Regions from separate parts of the Streptomyces sp. NPDC048483 genome, predicted to be linked through region 1. Evidence: riboswitches for the same ligand, from Rfam matches in the RefSeq annotation. Region 1 holds a riboswitch; each other region holds the start of a gene.
The links. Region 1 has a riboswitch for thiamine pyrophosphate ahead of thiC (phosphomethylpyrimidine synthase ThiC). Riboswitches for the same ligand answer to the same signal wherever they lie in the genome.

Region 1 (6,221 bases):
GCCCGGACGGCCTCACCGCCGCCACAGGCAAGCACCTCAACGCTGAGCAGTTGCGCACGATGGCCCTCAGCGCCACCGCGGCCATCGCCGCCTGCGCCACGGCCGAATACCAGCGCTATGTCCAACTCCGCGCCGCCCTGCGGGCGCCCGCGACGGCGCCGTCGGGGGGCGTGGCGGCGGGCGCGGAGCAGGACGAGGCCGCGGGTGAGGCGACAGGATCGGCCACCGGTACGGACTCGGACGACACCACGGCCCTGCCTGGGGCCACGGAAGCGGCCGGCGCCGGACTGGCCGCCATGGTCGCCGTGCTCGTCCCGGTCCTCGCCGGCATCGCCGCCGTCCTTTTCCTGCTCATCGGCTACATCCTGCGCGCCGTCAGCCCCGACCGGTCCATGGCTCAGCCGCTGATCAGCGTCGGCTGGATATTCGCCGCGCTGACGGCGGCGGGCTCCCTCGTCGCGATGGCCGGCCTCGTCGTCACGGCCCTGCGCAACGGATCGACGTCCGCCCGTACCGGCAGAGCGGAAGAGCTCCTGACTGTGGACCTCGACCGCGCCCACGACGCCTGGCGCCACGCCCTCCTGGAACGCGGCCTGCTCCCCTTCCTCCGCGAGGCCCTCACCGACCCTTCGCCCACCACCGACCCCGCCCCCTACGTCCCCCGCCCCGCCCCGCAACACCGCATCCCCACCCTCGGCTACACCCGCCCCAAGTTCTCGAGCCCCGACAGCGGCTCGTCGGGTTCGCGTCCGCGCTACTCCAGCCCGGATTTCACGAGTCCGGAGTACGGGGGCCCGGGGGCGGGGCCGGAGGGTGCGCCGTCGGAGTAGGCCGGTACGGCTGCCTCCGGGAGCTTGGTGAGCCTGCGCGAAAACTGGCGCTGCCACAGGGCGTTCAGCCCCGAGCAGCGCCAGTTCCTGCGCATGCCGGTCCGCCTGCGGACGTCAGTCCGCCAGCGGCAGGTACACCCGGTTCCCGCTCGCTGCGAACTCCTTGGACTTCTCCAGCATCCCCGCCTCGACCTCCTCGGGGGTGGCGTCCTTCTCGCCGCCGAACTGCTCGGTGATGCTCCGGCTGATCTTCATCGAGCAGAACTTCGGGCCGCACATCGAGCAGAAGTGAGCCGTCTTCGCCGGCTCGGCAGGCAGCGTCTCGTCATGGAACGAGCGTGCCGTGTCCGGGTCGAGGGCCAGGTTGAACTGGTCCTCCCAGCGGAACTCGAAGCGGGCGTCGGAGAGGGCGTCGTCCCAGTCCTGGGCGCCCGGGTGGCCCTTGGCGAGGTCCGCCGCATGGGCCGCGATCTTGTACGTGATGACGCCGGTCTTCACGTCGTCACGGTCGGGCAGGCCCAGGTGCTCCTTGGGCGTGACGTAGCAGAGCATCGCAGTGCCCCACCAGGCGATCATCGCGGCGCCGATACCGGACGTGATGTGGTCGTAGGCGGGCGCGATGTCGGTGGTCAGCGGGCCGAGCGTGTAGAACGGGGCCTCTTCGCAGATCTCCTGCTGGAGGTCGATGTTCTCCTTGATCTTGTGCATCGGGACATGTCCCGGGCCCTCGATCATCGTCTGGACGCCGTGCCGCTTGGCGATGGTGTTGAGCTCGCCGAGCGTACGCAGCTCCGCGAACTGGGCCTCGTCGTTGGCGTCCGCGATGGAGCCGGGGCGCAGGCCGTCGCCGAGCGAGTAGGTGACATCGTAGGAGGCGAGGATCTCGCAGAGCTCCTCGAAGTGGGTGTAGAGGAACGACTCCTGGTGGTGCGCCAGGCACCACGCGGCCATGATCGAACCGCCGCGGGAGACGATGCCGGTCTTACGGCGGGCCGTGAGCGGGACGTACCGGAGCAGCACACCGGCGTGCACCGTCATGTAGTCGACGCCCTGTTCGGCCTGCTCGATGACGGTGTCCTTGTAGATCTCCCAGGTCAGCTCCTCGGCCTTGCCGTCGACCTTCTCCAGCGCCTGGTAGAGGGGAACGGTGCCGATGGGGACGGGGGAGTTGCGCAGCACCCACTCGCGGGTGGTGTGGATGTTACGGCCGGTGGAGAGGTCCATGACCGTGTCGGCGCCCCACTTGGTGGCCCAGGTCATCTTGTCCACCTCCTCCTCGATGGAGGAGGTGACAGCGGAGTTGCCGATGTTGGCGTTGACCTTCACCAGGAAGTTCTTGCCGATGATCATCGGCTCGATCTCCGGGTGGTTGATGTTGGACGGCAGTACGGCGCGGCCGGCCGCGATCTCGTCCCGTACGAACTCGGGGCTGACGTTCTCGCGGAGAGCGACGTACTCCATCTCCGCGGTGACCTCGCCGCGCCGGGCATAGGCGAGCTGGGTCACCGCGGCGCCACCCCGGCCGCGGCGCGGCTGGCGTGGACGGCCGGGGAAGACCGCGTCGAGATTCTTGAGGCCACCGCGCGGTGAGGTGTGCTTGAGGCCGTCGTCCTCCGGCCGCATCGGGCGGCCCGCGTACTCCTCGGTGTCGCCGCGGGCGATGATCCAGTTCTCCCGCAGCGGCGCGAGGCCGCGGCGGACGTCGGTGTCGATGTTCGGATCGGTGTACGGCCCGGACGTGTCGTAGAGCGTCACGTCCTTTCCGTTGGTGAGGTGCACCTTCCGGACCGGGACCCGGAGGTCGGGCCGCGAACCGGAGACATAGCCCTTGTGCCAGCCGGTCAGCGGCTGACCGCCGTCGCCGTTCTCGCTGCCGTTGGCACGGTTTTCGGGCGTGCGTGCATCCTGCAGAGTCATAAAGACCCAACTCCCTACGCCGGCATTACCCGGTAACAGGTTCGGCGGTCGACGCAGCGGCTTCCGTCCGCCGACGTTTCACGTGAAACGCCGCTGGGACGAAGGTCAGCGCCCTCTCAGCCCGGTGCTCCGAGCTCCCGCGATTGCAAAGGTGCCACCACGGTAGCGGCCCATGTGGCGGAGTGAACAGGGGGCCCCAGAGTTCTTGCAATGATCGTGCCGTGCACCCATCCGAGCCCTCACTCGAGCCCCCTCAGCATTCCGTGGCGCACTCACACGCCCACAGCCACGGGCCTGCCTCGCCCGTCTCCCGCCATCTGCGCAAAGTCATCGCGGCGGTTTTGATCCCGTTCGCGGCAGCGGTCGTGATCGGCCTGGTCGTGTTGTGGCCGGGCGGCGCGCCATCGCACAAACCGTCCGGGGTCGGCTTCGACCAGCCCACCGAGCAGGCCCGGGTGATCAAGGTCGAGGAGGTGAACTGTGCCGCTGTACACGCGGAGCAGCAGCCGCAGCCACCAGGGCCGCAGGGGCAGCCGCCGCCCGGGGGAGCGGCGCAGGGCAAGGACTGCGAGCAGGCGACGATCAAGGTCACCACGGGAAAGAACGCCGGGCGCACCTTCCGGACAGTGGTGACGCCGGACACCCTGCGGCATTACACGACCGGCCAGGACGTGGTGGTGACGTACTCCCCCAAGGCCCCGAAGGATCTCCAGTACTCGGTCAGCGATGTCGACCGGACGTTCCCGATGTGGGTATTGGCGGCAATCTTTGCGTTTGCGGTCGTAATCGTCGGGCGGCTGCGCGGGGTGCTCGCACTGGTGGCGCTGGCGGCCAGCTTCGTCGTTCTGACGCTGTTCATCCTCCCTGCCATCCTCCAGGGCTCCAATCCGCTGGTGGTGGCGGTGGTCGGCGGCAGCGCGATCATGCTGATCGCGCTCTATCTGTGCCACGGCCTGACGGCCCGTACCTCGGTGGCGGTGCTCGGCACGCTTGCCTCGCTGCTGCTGATCAGCCTGCTCGGCTCGGTGTTCATCGGGTGGGCGCTGCTGACCGGCAATACGGACGACACGACCGGACTGGTCCACAGCCTCTACCCGGGCATCGAGATCCGCGGCCTACTGCTGGCAGGGATCATCATCGGGTCGTTGGGTGTGCTCGATGATGTGACGGTGACGCAGACCGCCGCGGTGTGGGAGCTCAAGGAGGCGGATCCGTCGGCGGGTTGGCGCAAGCTCTACAGTGCGGCGATGCGGATCGGCCGGGATCACATCGCGTCCGTGGTGAACACCCTCGTACTGGCCTATGCGGGCGCGGCGCTGCCGTTGCTCCTGCTCTTCTCGATCGCGCAGAGCAGCGTCGGCACGGTCGCCACGAGCGAGGTGGTCGCGGAGGAGATCGTGCGCACGCTGGTGGGCAGCATCGGACTGGTCGCCTCGGTGCCGCTGACGACGCTGCTGGCGGCATTGGTGGTCTCCGCGGACCGCCGGGAACAGGGCACGCCGGGGTCCGCCTCGGCGACGTCGCCTGCCGCCGAGGGTGGCCGGTCCGGACGGCACGGCTCGCGCGGCAGGCGCCGTAAGCGGTGATTGCCGTGAGGGATGGTGGCCGTAAGCGGTGAACGTGAGCGAGGTCAGCCCGCCGGCGCCTCCGTGAGGATCCGGTCCAGCACGGCCTCCAGGGTGTCGCACACCTCTTCCTCGCCGAGCGGGACCAGCCGGTCCGTACGGTCCAGGAAGGCCACCAGCGGCGGCGCGCCGGCCCGGAACAGGGCCCGCTCGGCGCCCACTTGGAGGCTGATGAAGACGTCGCCGAGGTGGTCCGCGGACGCCGGCTCGATGCGTACATCCCCCTCACCGGACGGCCGGCCGAGCCCGTCCAGCAGCAGTTCACGGCTGAATACCCAGGTCACAGGCATATCGCCGGGGAGATCAAAGGTGAAACGGACGGCAAACGGATCGGCGATGTCGAAATCCAGCTGTACCGGGATCCGGAACGCGAGCTCCTCGGAAACGAGGAAACTCATGATCACTTCTGCCTGAACGGTGTCGGTCATCAACCACTGCCCCGCAATTGATCGGAGATGGCCGGGAAACATCCCCACAAGCCCTATTGACGCCATCGTCTGTCACGTGCAAGCAGATCACAAGGAGTGAGTTTTCAGATACTGATAGAGAACGCGAGTGTCGTTAGTGTCGCCTCCGCCATTGTTCGTAGTTGTTCTGTCACGGTCCGCAATCGATGCAGTTCGTGGACGGGAAGGGACAGGGCCAGCGCCGCGGCCGCCGAACCGACCTGTACGGGGATCGCGGAGCACACCGTGCCCAAGGCATATTCCTGTTGGTCATACGCGACATGGCCGCGACGCACCGTGTCCAGGCGGTGCAGCAGATCGTCCTCAGTCCGTACCGAGAACGGGGTGACGGACTGCACGGGATAGCGCGCCAGATGCTCCCTCCGGGCCTCGTCGTCGAGCTGCGCGAGCAGACACTGGCCCATCGCATGGGCATGTGCCGTGGTACGGAAGTCCACCCACTCCTCGACCGGCGGGCGTTCGGGGTCGTCGGTGACGGCCACCACCTCCACTTCACCCTCCCGGTAGACGGCGAAGTAGACGGCGGCCCTCAACTCCCGGCCCGCAAGTGCCAGCGCCTCGGCGATATGGGTGCGCTGCCGGCGCCGCGCCCCCGCCTGACCGATGGCCTCGGCCGCCTCACCCAGGACGAAGACGCCGTTCTCCCGGCGCAGATAGCCCTCGTGGGTCAGGGTGCGCAGCAGGTGATACGTCGTCGGGAGCGGGAGTCCGGTCTCCCTGGCGAGCTGCTTTGCGAGCGCCCCGTCGGCGTGGGCGCCGACTGCTTCCAGGAGACGGAGTGCGCGTTGCACCGATCCGATCAGGGTGGGCTGAGAAGCGGATTCGCCGTTCCCGACTGCCAACGCCAACCCCCCAGGACCCGCTGTTTTCCGGAATGCCGTCATCCGGAAGACATCTGCGATCCGCACTCTAGCCGCGGTGATCCGGCCGGTACGGCGAAAGCCGACGGGTTAACTCACCTGGCGCACGTCATGACCGGAAAGGGCATTACGTGATGCCACACGTGCGTCCGGGGAACGCGCGACGCCCCACTCCTGGGCCGGAGCAGGGCGTCGTCGGACGGGTGTTCGGACGGAGATCGGACGGCAATCGGACGGCGTCGGCCGGGCCGGCAGGTGCCTGCCCGTGGCCGGTGGCCGATGACCTACCAGTCGCCCTTCGACGAGGACGACGAGGATCCGCTGAACCTGCGCACGAGATAGATGACTCCGGCGATCAGGGCTGCCGCTATCAGGATCTTGAACAGCAGACCGATCAGGAAGCCGACCGCCGTGGCGATCAGTCCGCCGAACACCACGATCAGGATGACGGGCACCACGACCCACGTGACCCACCACGGAAGTCCTGCGAGTATCCCCTTACCAGCCACTGCTCTGCCCTGC
Region 2 (6,221 bases), on a different contig from region 1:
ACGACGTCCCGGCCGAGGTCGTCGAGGCCGAGCGCCGCGTCGCCGAGGAGACCACCCGCGCCGAGGGCAAGCCCGAGGCCGCCCTGCCGAAGATCGTCGAGGGGCGCATCAACGGCTTCTTCAAGGACGCGACGCTGCTCGGTCAGCCGTACGCGCTCGACAACAAGAAGTCCGTCGAGAAGGTCCTCCAGGAGGCCGGTGTCACCCTGAAGCGCTTCTCGCGCATCAAGGTCGGCATCTGAGCCTGCCACGAAGGCAGCGAATGACCTGCGACCCCGCTAGGGTCGTACGCAGTCGGCCGCTCAACGGCCGGCCGCAGATGTGACGAGGAGGCCATTGCCGCACAGGGATCTGGACCAGACCCACGGCAATGGCCTTCTTCGTATGTGCACGAGGAGAGCTCAATGAATCACGGTGCCGACGGCGCGGACACAGACAAGGCCGACCACGGCGGCAGGCGACGGTTTTTGCTGAAGCTGTCCGGCGAGGCATTCGCAGGCGGCGGCGGACTGGGTGTCGACCCCGATGTGGTGCACGCCATGGCCCGCGAGATCGCCGCCGTGGTGCGCGACGGCTATGAGATCGCCATCGTGATCGGCGGCGGCAACTTCTTCCGCGGCGCCGAACTCCAGCAGCGCGGTATGGACCGGGCCCGCTCCGACTACATGGGCATGCTCGGCACGGTCATGAACTGTCTGGCCCTCCAGGACTTCCTGGAGAAGGAGGGCATCGACTCCCGCGTCCAGACCGCCATCACCATGGGCCAGGTCGCGGAGCCGTACATTCCACTGCGCGCGGTGCGCCATCTGGAGAAGGGCCGCGTCGTCATCTTCGGCGCCGGTATGGGCATGCCGTACTTCTCCACCGACACCACCGCCGCCCAGCGGGCCCTGGAGATCGACGCCGAGGCCATGCTGATGGGCAAGAACGGCGTGGACGGCGTCTACGACTCCGACCCCAAGAAGAACCCCGACGCGGTCAAGTTCGATGCGCTCGAATACGGCGAGGTCATCACCCGCGAGCTGAAGGTCGCCGATGCCACCGCCATCACCCTGTGCCGCGACAACAAGCTCCCGATCCTCGTCTTCGAGCTGCTCGCCGAGGGCAATATCGCGCGCGCGGTGAAGGGTGAGAAGATCGGCACGCTCGTCAGCGATCAGGGCACCCGGGCCTGACGGCCCCAACTGCCGAGACTCCGTACGGGCTTCACCCGTAGGGGCGGCAACTCCCGGCCGTGGGAAGACCTCGGTACGGGGATGGACAACAGCCTGCCGGTCGGACACCGTGCAGGAGAAGACGCGCGGCAGGGGCGAGGCTCTGCTTCTTACCGAAAAGACCAGGAGCAAGTGGTGATCGAAGAGATCCTCCTCGAGGCCGAGGAGAAGATGGAGAAGGCCGTCGTGGTCGCCAAGGAGGACTTCGCCGCGATCCGCACCGGTCGTGCGCACCCGGCGATGTTCAACAAGATCGTGGCGGACTACTACGGCGCCATGACCCCCATCAACCAGCTGGCGTCGTTCTCGGTTCCCGAGCCGCGGATGGCCGTGGTGACCCCGTTCGACAAGAGCGCGCTGCGCAACATCGAGCAGGCGATCCGCGACTCCGACCTCGGCGTCAACCCGAGCAACGACGGCAACATCATCCGAGTGACGTTCCCGGAGCTGACCGAGGAGCGCCGCAAGGAGTACATCAAGGTCGCCAAGGCCAAGGGCGAGGACGCGAAGATCTCGATCCGCAGCGTGCGCCGCAAGGCCAAGGAGACCCTCGACAAGCTCGTCAAGGACAAGGAGTCCGGCGAGGACGAGGTGCGCCGCGCCGAGAAGGAGCTCGACGACACCACCGCGAAGTACGTCGCGCAGGTGGACGAGCTGCTCAAGCACAAGGAATCCGAGCTCCTCGAGGTCTGATGAACGAGTCATCCTGGGGGACCCCGCCCGGCGCCGCTCACCGGTGGCCGCCCGACCAGGGAACGGCCCCCACGCTCCGTGGGGCGGCGCCCCCCGCCCCGGCGGGTCCCGTGCACGACGGGGGCAACCCGGCGCAGACTCGGCCCATGCCCATCGTGCCCGAGCCAGGCGGACACCAGGACGACCACTGGGATCACCGGGACGACCGGGGGGCTGCTCGGCTGAGCGGCCCCCTGTTCCGCGACGAAGAGCCGCAGGAGCCCATGCCCACTGCTTTCCCCGGTTCCCCCGAGCCCGGCGGCTCGCGGGGTCCAGAGAGGTCGAAGAAGAAGAGCGCGGGGCGCAATCTGCGTGCCGCGATAGGAGTCGGCGTCGGCCTCGGCGCGATCATCCTCGCGTCGCTCTTCGTCTACAAGCCCGTTTTCGTCGGCGTCATTGCGATCGCCGTCGTCGTGGGCCTGTGGGAACTGACCTCGCGGCTGTCGGAGCGCAAGGACATCCGGGTGCCGCTGGTGCCGCTCGCGGTCGGCGGCACCGCCATGGTGGTCGCCGGGTACGTACGGGGCGCCGAAGGCGCGTGGGTGGCGATGGCGCTCACCGCACTGGCCGTACTGGTCTGGCGGATGACCGAGGCGCCCGAGAACTATCTGCGGGACGTCACGGCCGGTGTCTTCGCGGCGTTCTACGTGCCGTTCCTGGCGACCTTCGTGGCCCTGATGCTCGCCGCCGAGGCCGACGGGCCGCAGCGGGTGCTGACCTTCTTGCTGCTGACGGTCGTCAGCGACACCGGGGCGTACGCGGTCGGCTGGCGCTTCGGCAAGCGCAAGCTGGCGCCGCGCATCAGCCCGGGAAAGACCCGCGAGGGCCTGCTCGGCGCGCTGCTGTTCTCGATGGTCGCCGGCGCGCTGTGCATGGAGTTCCTGATCAGGAACGGTGCCTGGTGGCAGGGCCTGCTGCTCGGCCTCGCGGTCGCGGCCAGTGCCACCCTCGGCGACCTGGGCGAATCCATGATCAAGCGCGATCTCGGCATCAAGGACATGGGCACCCTGCTGCCCGGCCACGGCGGCATCATGGACCGCCTCGACTCCCTGCTGCCGACCGCCCCGGTGGTGTGGCTGCTGTTCGTGGTCTTCGTGGGAGCAGGCTGAACCGGTATCGGTCCGCCGGGCCGCTCCGGGCGTTTCCCGCGCGCGGGGCGATACGGACTCCGCTCGCGTGATCCCCGTCCGGTTTCGTCGCGTTGTCCCTGCGTACGCGGGGGTTCCAGGGCTCTGAGGGGTCTGCCGCAGTGCGTGGCAGACCCCTCTTCGCGCGTCTGCGACACTGGAGGAACCATGCCTGCACCCGGAGAACTCACTTTCGTCGCGCCGCGCGGAGCCAAGAAGCCCCCGCGCCACCTTGCCGATCTCAGCCCTGTCGAGCGCCGTGAAGCGGTGGCCGCGATCGGCGAGAAGCCCTTTCGCGCCAAGCAGCTTTCGCAGCACTACTTCGCCCGCTACGCGCACGACCCGGCGCAGTGGACCGACATCCCGGCGGCGGCGCGCGAGAAGCTGGCGACGGAGCTGCTGCCGGACCTGATGAACGTCGTCCGGCACATCTCGTGCGACGACGACACCACCCGCAAGACCCTGTGGAAGCTGCACGACGGCACGCTCGTCGAGTCCGTCCTGATGCGCTATCCGGACCGGGTCACCATGTGCATCTCCTCGCAGGCCGGCTGCGGGATGAACTGCCCGTTCTGCGCCACCGGCCAGGCCGGGCTGGACCGTAATCTCTCCACCGCCGAGATCGTGCACCAGATCGTCGACGGGATGCGGGCACTGCGGGACGGCGAGGTTCCCGGCGGCCCGGCAAGGCTGTCCAACATCGTCTTCATGGGGATGGGCGAGCCGCTCGCCAACTACAAGCGCGTGGTCGGCGCCATCCGGCGGCTGACCGACCCGGAGCCGGACGGCCTGGGGCTGTCCCAGCGCGGCATCACCGTCTCCACGGTCGGCCTCGTCCCGGCGATGGTGCGGTTCGCGGACGAGGGCTTCAAATGCCGGCTCGCGGTGTCGCTGCATGCGCCGGACGACGAGCTGCGCGACACCCTCGTCCCCGTCAACACGCGCTGGAAGGTGCGCGAGGTGCTGGACGCGGCGTGGGAGTACGCCGAGAGGTCCGGCCGCCGCATCTCCATCGAGTACGCGCTGATCCGTGACATCAACGACCAGGCGTGGCGTGGTGACCTGCTGGGACGGCTGCTGAAGGGCAAGCGGGTCCATGTGAACCTCATCCCGCTGAATCCGACGCCCGGGTCGAAGTGGACCGCCTCGCGGCCCGAGGACGAGCGGGCGTTCGTGCGGGCCATCGAGGCGCACGGCGTGCCGGTGACCGTCCGGGACACCCGCGGCCAGGAGATCGACGGCGCCTGCGGGCAGCTCGCGGCCTCGGAACGCTGACCGCTCGCTGGTACTGTGTGATCGAACAAATGCACATTCCGACAGGGGAGCGCCACAGCGCTGAGAGTGCGGAAGCGTCGTAGAGCTACGGTGCCCGCAGACCCTTGAACCTCGCCCGGGTCATTCCGGGTAGGAAGTTCGGTCATCACTCATGCTGTTGCGCCCTGCCCGGGTCCGCTCGCCGCACGTCACCGACGTCGAAGACCGCGGACACCGGGCGGGGCCGCGTCTCTTCCTGGCCAGCCAGGAGGAAATCAGTGAGCATCACCAGCAGGATCACCGCGACAGCGCTCGCCGCCGCGGTCGGCATGACCGCTCTCGCTGCTTGCGGCAGCTCGGGCGGGGGCGACAGCGCCGACGCCAAGACCGTCACGCTGGTCAGTCATGATTCGTTCTTCGCCTCCAAGTCAGTACTTGCCGCCTTCGAGAAGGAGAGCGGTTACAAGATCAAGGTGCTCCCGGGCGGGGATGCCGGAAAGGCCGTCAACCAGGCGATTCTGTCCAAGGGCAACCCGCAGGGCGATGTGTTCTTCGGCATCGACAACACCCTGCTCTCGCGCGGCCTGAAGGCAGACCTCTTCAGCCCGTACAAGGCCAAGGGGCTGGACGGAGTGCCTGCCGGTCTGCAGCTCGACAAGGGCAGGCACCGTGTCACCCCGCTCGACTACGGCGACATCTGCGTCAATTACGACCGCGCCTACTTCGCCCAGCACAAGATCGCCCCGCCGAAGACCTTCGACGACCTGATCAAGCCCGCATACAAGGGGCTGCTCGTCACGGAGAATTCCGCGACCTCCTCTCCCGGACTCGCCTTCCAGCTCGGCACCATCGCCAAGTACGGCGAGACCGGCTGGCAGGGCTACTGGAAGAAGCTCAAGGCCAACGGCGTCGAGGTCGTCGACGGCTGGAACCAGGCCTACAACGAGCGGTTCTCGGGCTCCGCGGCCGGCAAGCGCAAGGGCGACAAGCCGCTGGTGGTCTCCTACGCCTCCAGTCCGATCGCCGAGGTCAAGAAGCCGGAGCCCCGCCAGGCGCCGACCGGCGTCGCGACCGGCACCTGCTTCCGCCAGATCGAATTCGGCGGTCTGCTCAAGGGCGCGAAGAACGAGAAGGGCGGCAAGGCGCTGCTGGACTTCCTGCTGAGCAAGAAGTTCCAGGAGGACATGCCGCTGCAGATGTACGTCAACCCGGCTCTCAAGGACGCCAAGGTGCCGGCGCTGTTCACCAAGTACGGCGCGACGATCGACAAGCCGGGGACGCTGGCCCCGGAGACGATCACCAAGAACCGCGAACAGTGGATCAAGCAGTGGTCCTCGCTCGTTCTGAAGTAACCCGCGCCCTGCGCACCAGGCCTTCGCGGCGGACGGCGGTGCGGCTCGGCCTGATGGCCCTGCCGCTCGCCTTCTTCGCGCTGTTCTTCGCGTATCCGGTCGTGGCGATCGTGGGGCGGGGCCTGAAGGACGGCGGGCGCTGGCAGCCCGGCCGGATCGGTGCGGTGCTGGGCGATCCCGACGTCCTGCATGTGCTGTGGTTCACCGTCTGGCAGGCGGCGGCCTCGACCGCACTGACGCTGCTGATCGCCCTGCCCGGCGCGTATGTCTTTGCGCGTTTCGACTTCCCCGGCAAACAGCTGCTGCGGGCGGTCGTGATGGTGCCGTTCGTGCTGCCGACCGTCGTGGTCGGCTCGGCATTCCTGGCGCTGGTCGGGCGGGGCGGGCTGCTGGACGACCTGTGGGGTGTCCGTCTGGACACGTCGGTGTGGGCGATTTTGCTGGCCCACGTCTTCTTCAACTACGCCGTGGTCGTACGGACCGTCGGCGGCCTCTGGGGACAGCTCGATCCGCGGCAGGAAGAGGCGGCGCGGGTGCTGGGC
Region 3 (6,221 bases), on a different contig from region 1:
CATAGCCGTTGCCGTCACTGTCGGCGTTGCCGGGGGCGGTGCCGTAGGCGTCGTACGCGTCGTACGCGTCGTAGGAGGAGCCGGGCTGCGGGATGCGGGCGTCGGGGCTGTATATGCCGTACGCACCGGTCTCGTCGGGCATCGGCTGGGGGGCGTAGACGGCGGCGGTGTCGTAGGAGCCCTGTCCGGCGTACATCTCCTGTCCGGCGGGCGAGCCCTGCCCCGCGTACGGGCTTTCGCCGGTGTACGGGCGCTGCGCGTCGTACGAGGTCTGCCCGTCGTACAGGCCCTGCGCGTCGTACGCATTCGGGGCGTCATACGGGTCCGGGGCGCCGTACACGCTCTGCGCGCCGTACGCCTCCTGCCCGCCGCCGAAGGCGTTCTGCCCGGCGGCGGCATCCTGGCCGCCCCGGAAGGCGTTGGGGCCCGCGAAGACGGTCTCCTCGTCGCCCTGGCCGGTGTTCTCGGCGACCGGCACCGCCTCCAGGTCGGAGACCTGGAGGGTCGGTTCGGCGGCGGGCGCGGCGCCCGGGCGGGCCCGGCGGCGCCGGCTCTCCCCCGGCTTGCCGCCCAGGGCCCAGCCGGTGGAGAAGCCGCGCCGGAAGGAGAGCGTCACCTGCGTCTGCCCGAAGGCGAAGGCGATCAGGCCCGCCCCGATCACGATCACCTGGGGGAGCACGACGCCGACGACCACGCCGAGGAAGCCCACGAACGCCAGCAGCCGCCAGCGCAGCCGGGCCTTGTACTGGAGGAGCACCTCGGCCAGCAGCCAGACCGCCACGAGACCGAACGCGATGTAGAGGATCGTCCAGCCCATATACGCCCCTCTTCCGCCGCTGTCCGGCAACCGTAAATCAGGACTGCTGATGCAGCCCCAGATTCTCGTAGATCTCCAGGGTCGCCGTGGAGTGGTTCAGGGTAATGAAGTGCAACCCGGGAATCTCCTCGGCCATCAAGCGCGCACACAATTCCGTCGCGTACTCGATGCCAATGGAGCGTACAGCCGCCGGGTCATCCTTGACGGCCAGAATGCGTTCGGCCAGCTCAGGTGGGAAGGCTGCGTTGCTGAGCTGGGCGAAACGCTCGATTTGCCGGACGTTGGTGACCGGCATGATCTCGGGAATGATCGGCGTCGAGCAGCCCGCCGCGGCGACCCGGTCACGCAGCCGGAAGTAGTCCTCGGCGTAGAAGAACATCTGGGTGATGGCGAAGTCGGCGCCGGCGCGGCACTTGTCGACGAAGTGCGCGACGTCGGAGTCCCAGTCCGTCGAGCGCGGGTGCATCTCGGGGAAGGCCGCGACGCCCACGCAGAAGTCGCCGGACTCCTTGATCAGCCGGACCAGGTCGGCGGCGTAGTCGACGCCATGCGGGTGGCGTACCCACTCGCCCATGGGGTCACCGGGCGGGTCGCCGCGCAGCGCGAGCATGTTGCGGATGCCGGCGTCGGCGTACTGGCCGATGACATTGCGCAGATCCGCGAGGGAGTGGTTGACGGCGGTCAGATGGGCTACCGGGGTGAGGGTGGTGTCGGTGGCGAGGCGTTCGGTGGCGCGCACCGTGCCCTCACGGGAGGTGCCGCCGGCGCCGTACGTCACGGAGACAAAGGTCGGGGAGACGGCCTCGATCCGGCGAATGGCGTTCCACAGGGTCCGCTCGCCCTTCTCCGTCTTCGGGGCGGCGAACTCGAACGAATACGACTGCTTGCCGGAAGCCAGCAGCTCACGCACGGTGCGTGCGCGATCAGTCCTGGTGGAAGCTGTACCTAGGGCCATACGGGCAGGTTAACCAGAGGCCCGGCACACACCAACCGACGGCGTTGAATGTCCACGGGTTGGACATTTTCCAGGCCACCGGCCGTCCGGAAATCGTCTCCCGGCGGCGCCGTGGCGCCCTCAGGCGCCCCAGGTACGTATCCGCTTCGCCAGTGCCGCGGCGGCCGCGCCCGGGTCGTCGGCCTCGGTGATCGCCCGGACGACCACGACCCGGCGGGCGCCGGCCTCCAGGACCTCGTCGAGGTTGGCCGCGTCGATCCCGCCGATCGCGAACCAGGGGCGCTCGGGGGCCTGGCCGGCGGTGTAGCGGACGAGGTCGAGGCCGGGGGCATGACGGCCGGGCTTGGTGGGCGTGGGCCAGCAGGGGCCCGTGCAGAAGTAGTCGACACCCGGCTCGGTGAGCGCGGCGTCCACCTCGGCCTCGGCGTGGGTGGAGCGGCCTATGAGGACGTCCTGGCCCAGGACGGCGCGGGCGGCCGGGACCGGGAGATCGCCCTGGCCGAGGTGCAGGACCTCGCTGCCGATGGCATGGGCGACATCCGCGCGGTCGTTGACCGCGAGCAGCTTGCCGTGCCGCCGGCAGGCGTCCGCGAAGACCTCGAGATGGCGCAGCTCCTCGCCGGCCTCCATGCCCTTGTCGCGCAGCTGGACGATGTCCACGCCCGAGGCGAGCACCGCGTCCAGGAACTGCGGGAGGTCGCCCTGGCGCTTGCGGGCGTCCGTGCACAGGTAGAGCCGGGCGTCGGCGAGGGCCTGTCGTGCGGTGGTCATCGGGCGGCTTTCCCCCCAGGTCGGGGGCGTACGGGCCGGTGCTCCGGCCCGTACGCCCCAAGGTTGCGGTTACGGATGGCGCGGTGGCGTCAGACGGCGAGCGCCTGCGCGCGGCGCTTCACCTCCGTGCCGCGATTCTCGCGCAGTGCCTGCGCCGGGGTGCCGGGCAGGGTCTCGTCGGGCGTGAAGAGCCACTCCAGCATCTCGTCGTCGGCGAAGCCGTCGTCGCGCAGCAGGGTCAGGGTGCCGACGAGGCCCTTGACGACCTTGCCGTCCTGGATGAAATCGGCGGGTACCTGGAGCACCCGGTTCTCGCCGCGGCGCACCGCGATCAGCTGGCCCTCCTTGACCAGCTGCCGGACGCGTGTCACCTCGACGCCGATCTCTTCGGCGATGTCGGGGAGGGTGAGCCAGGCGGGGACGAGTCCATCGATGTTTGCGTCAATCTCGGTCACAGGACAAGCCTGCCATCCCGCACTGACAGTCGGCAGCCGGGCCTCGCCATCAGAGGCGTCCGGCGCGCCGGAGGGTGACCTTGCAAGGCGCTCGGCGTGCCCCTCAGCGTGCCGCCGCTTTCAGCGGCAGCGCGGCGTCCGCGGCCCGTTCCCGGTCGACAGCGGCGCCCTTCTCGATGAGCTTGCGTCCCTGGGCCAGGTCCCTGGGGCGCCCGACCGCCAGCAGGGCGACCAGCCTGTTCTCGCGCAGCCAGAGCACCGTCCAGGAGGCCCCGGCCGGGTCGCCGCGCCAGATCGTCTCGTCGGCGGCCCCGTGATGGCCCGCGTACTGGACGAACCGGCCGAACTGCTCGGACCAGAAGTACGGGACCGGGTCGTACACCACGCCCTCCGCCGCCCCGCGCGCGATGTTCTCGGCGACCGTACGGGGGCCCTGGAGTGCGTTGTCCCAGTGGTGGATCAGCAGGCGGCGGCCGTAGCGGGCCGACGGGAAGGAGGCGCAGTCGCCGACCGCGTACACATCGGGGGCGGAGGTGAGCAGATGCTCGTCGGCGAGTACGGAGCCGTCCCCGGGCGACAGGGTGATGCCCGAGCCGGCCAGCCAGCCGGTCGCGGGGCGGGCGCCGATGCCGACGACGACGGCGTCGGCGGGCAGGGTGGTGCCGTCGGCGAGGGTGACCGCGCCGGCTGCCACGGCGGAGACGCCCACGCCGGTGCGCAGGTCGGCCCCGGCGTCCGCGTACCAGGCGCTCATGTGCGCGGTGACCTCGGCGGGCAGCGCACCGGCCAGCGGGCGGTCGGCGGCCTCCACGACGGTGACCGCGCAGCCCGCCTCGCGCGCCGCGGTCGCGAACTCCGCGCCGATCCAGCCGGCGCCGACGACCACGATCCGGTGCCGGGCGGCGAGCACCGGCCGCAGCCGCTCGGCGTCGTCCAGGGTGCGCAGCAGATGGACGCCGGGCAGGCCCTCGCTGCCGGGCAGCAGGACCGGGTCGGCGCCGGTCGCGATCACCGCGTAGTCGTACGGGATCGGGCCCTCGGCGGTGTCGGCCTCATGGGCGTCCGGGCGCAGCGCGGTGACCGGCCGGCTGAGGTGCAGGTCGATGCCCAGGGCCGCGAAGTCGACGTCGAAGGCGGCGCCGTCGGCCTTGCCGAGCAGCAGCGCCTTGGACAGCGGCGGGCGGTCGTAGGGGCGGTGGGGCTCGTCGCCGAGCAGAGTGATCGCACCGCGCCAGCCCGCCTCGCGCAGGGCGACCGCGGTCTGCACCCCCGCGATTCCCGCACCGGCGATCACCACGCGCGGTGTGTGGTCAGGGGTCTGGGAGGACGTGCTCTGCTCGGTCACCCGATCACTGTAGGACGGTGGGGGACGCCCCCAGCAGCAGCGCGCAAGGAGATCTCTGACACAGCGTCACGGACTCTCACGCCGGCGGGCCGCCCCGGGGCGCTCCCTTACGGCGCGTCGCGGGCCCGTATTAGGGTGACGGATACACGCACTCGCGGGAGCCCGGACGCACCGGGCTGAGAGGGAGGCTGGCCGGCCTCCGACCGTACGAACCTGATCCGGGTCATGCCGGCGAAGGGAGGGGCTGGACGCCCATGCATTCACCTGCCACACCATCCGTGCCGTCCACACCACTGGTGCCGTCCACAGGATCCGCGCCGTCCACCGGCCGCCCCGATGTCCTGGTCATCGGTGGCGGCATCATCGGGCTGGTCACCGCCTGGCGGGCGGCCGGCCGCGGGCTGACGGCCGCCGTGGTCGACCCCGCGCCCGGCGGCGGCGCCGCACAGGTCGCGGCCGGCATGCTGGCCGCGGTCACCGAACTCCACTACGGCGAGCAGACGCTGCTCGGCCTCAACCTCGCCTCCGCGCGGCGCTACCCGGAGTTCACCGCCGAGCTGGAGGAGGCCAGCGGGCACCGGATCGGCTACCGCCGGTGCGGCACCCTGGCGGTGGCGCTGGACGCCGACGACCGCGCCCATCTGCGCGAACTGCACGCGCTGCAGACCCGCTCCGGGCTGGACTCCCAGTGGCTGACGGGGCGCGAGTGCCGCCGCCTGGAGCCGATGCTGGCCCCCGGTGTACGCGGCGGCCTGAGGGTCGACGGCGACCACCAGGTCGATCCGCGCCGTCTGGCGAGCGCCCTGCTGATCGCCTGTGAGCGCGCCGGGGTGGCCTTCCACCGGAGCCGGGCGGAGCGGCTGACCGTCGACGGCGGGCGGGCAGTCGGCGTCCTGCTCGCCGACGGCGGGCGGCTCTCGGCCGGTCAGGTCGTGCTGGCCGCGGGCAGCCACAGCGGGCGGCTGGCCGGGGTCCCCGAGGCCGTGCTGCCGCCGGTGCGGCCGGTCAAGGGGCAGGTGCTGCGGCTGCGGCTGCCGCAGGTGCCGGCCGGGAGCCCCGCGTTCCTGTCGCGCACCGTACGGGCCGTCGTACGGGGCAATCCCCTCTACCTGGTGCCGCGGGAGAACGGCGAGCTGGTCCTGGGCGCCACCAGCGAGGAGCTGGGCTGGGACACCACCGTCACCGCGGGCGGCGTCTACGAGCTGCTGCGGGACGCGCACGAGCTGGTCCCGGGCCTGACCGAGCTGCCGCTCGTGGAGACCTGCGCCGGGCTGCGGCCCACCTCCCCCGACAATGCGCCGCTGCTCGGGCCGACCGAGCTGCCCGGCCTCCACCTGGCCACCGGGCACTTCCGCAACGGCGTCCTGCTGACGCCGGTCACCGGCGATGCGATGGCCGAAGTGCTGGCCACCGGGAGCCTCCCGGAAGAGGCCCGCCCGTTCTCCCCCGCGCGCTTCACCGCCCCAGGGGCCGTGCGCGCCCGCGTCCCAGAGGAGCAGCCCGTATGAGCGCGCCCAGCGCCCCCACCCCGACCGTCGCGGTGTCCGTCAACGGCGAGCCGCGCCGGATTCCCGGCGATCTGACCCTCGACCGCCTCGTCGCGACCCTGACCCCGGCGCCCGCCGGGGTGGCCGCCGCGGTCAACGAAACCGTGGTGCCGCGCACCCAGTGGCCCACCACCCCGCTCGGCGACGGCGACCGCGTCGAGGTGCTCACCGCGGTCCAGGGAGGCTGATCCGGACATGCCCGACACTGCGCTCTTCCAGGGGACGACCCCGGCCACGTCCGGCAGCGGCTCCGCCGCGGGCCCCGCAACCGACCCCCTCACCATCGGCGACACCACCTTCGGCTCCCGGCTGATCATGGGCACCGGTGGCG

Region 2: another riboswitch for thiamine pyrophosphate. It lies ahead of AB0D04_RS29730 (thiamine ABC transporter substrate-binding protein); the one in region 1 lies ahead of thiC (phosphomethylpyrimidine synthase ThiC).
Region 3: another riboswitch for thiamine pyrophosphate. It lies ahead of thiO (glycine oxidase ThiO); the one in region 1 lies ahead of thiC (phosphomethylpyrimidine synthase ThiC).

The regions. Positions count from the first base shown of each region.
Region 1 is NZ_JBEZJZ010000003.1:46,846-53,066, forward strand. Features, by position in the region: gene AB0D04_RS02300 (hypothetical protein) at 1-830, shown strand, start outside; gene thiC (phosphomethylpyrimidine synthase ThiC) at 945-2,747, opposite strand; TPP riboswitch at 2,742-2,898, opposite strand; gene AB0D04_RS02310 (YibE/F family protein) at 2,969-4,333, shown strand; gene AB0D04_RS02315 (SsgA family sporulation/cell division regulator) at 4,378-4,800, opposite strand; gene AB0D04_RS02320 (IclR family transcriptional regulator C-terminal domain-containing protein) at 4,905-5,723, opposite strand; gene AB0D04_RS02325 (DUF5326 family protein) at 5,984-6,208, opposite strand.
Region 2 is NZ_JBEZJZ010000075.1:34,015-40,235, reverse strand. Features, by position in the region: gene tsf (translation elongation factor Ts) at 1-242, shown strand, start outside; gene pyrH (UMP kinase) at 405-1,175, shown strand; gene frr (ribosome recycling factor) at 1,350-1,907, shown strand; gene AB0D04_RS29740 (phosphatidate cytidylyltransferase) at 1,907-3,055, shown strand; gene rlmN (23S rRNA (adenine(2503)-C(2))-methyltransferase RlmN) at 3,242-4,348, shown strand; TPP riboswitch at 4,382-4,502, shown strand; gene AB0D04_RS29730 (thiamine ABC transporter substrate-binding protein) at 4,606-5,679, shown strand; gene AB0D04_RS29725 (iron ABC transporter permease) at 5,733-6,221, shown strand, end outside.
Region 3 is NZ_JBEZJZ010000146.1:9,210-15,430, forward strand. Features, by position in the region: gene AB0D04_RS38890 (hypothetical protein) at 1-817, opposite strand, end outside; gene metF (methylenetetrahydrofolate reductase [NAD(P)H]) at 855-1,772, opposite strand; gene thiE (thiamine phosphate synthase) at 1,893-2,543, opposite strand; gene AB0D04_RS38905 (Rv2175c family DNA-binding protein) at 2,633-2,998, opposite strand; gene AB0D04_RS38910 (FAD-dependent oxidoreductase) at 3,102-4,343, opposite strand; TPP riboswitch at 4,488-4,600, shown strand; gene thiO (glycine oxidase ThiO) at 4,598-5,851, shown strand; gene thiS (sulfur carrier protein ThiS) at 5,848-6,078, shown strand; gene AB0D04_RS38925 (thiazole synthase) at 6,086-6,221, shown strand, end outside.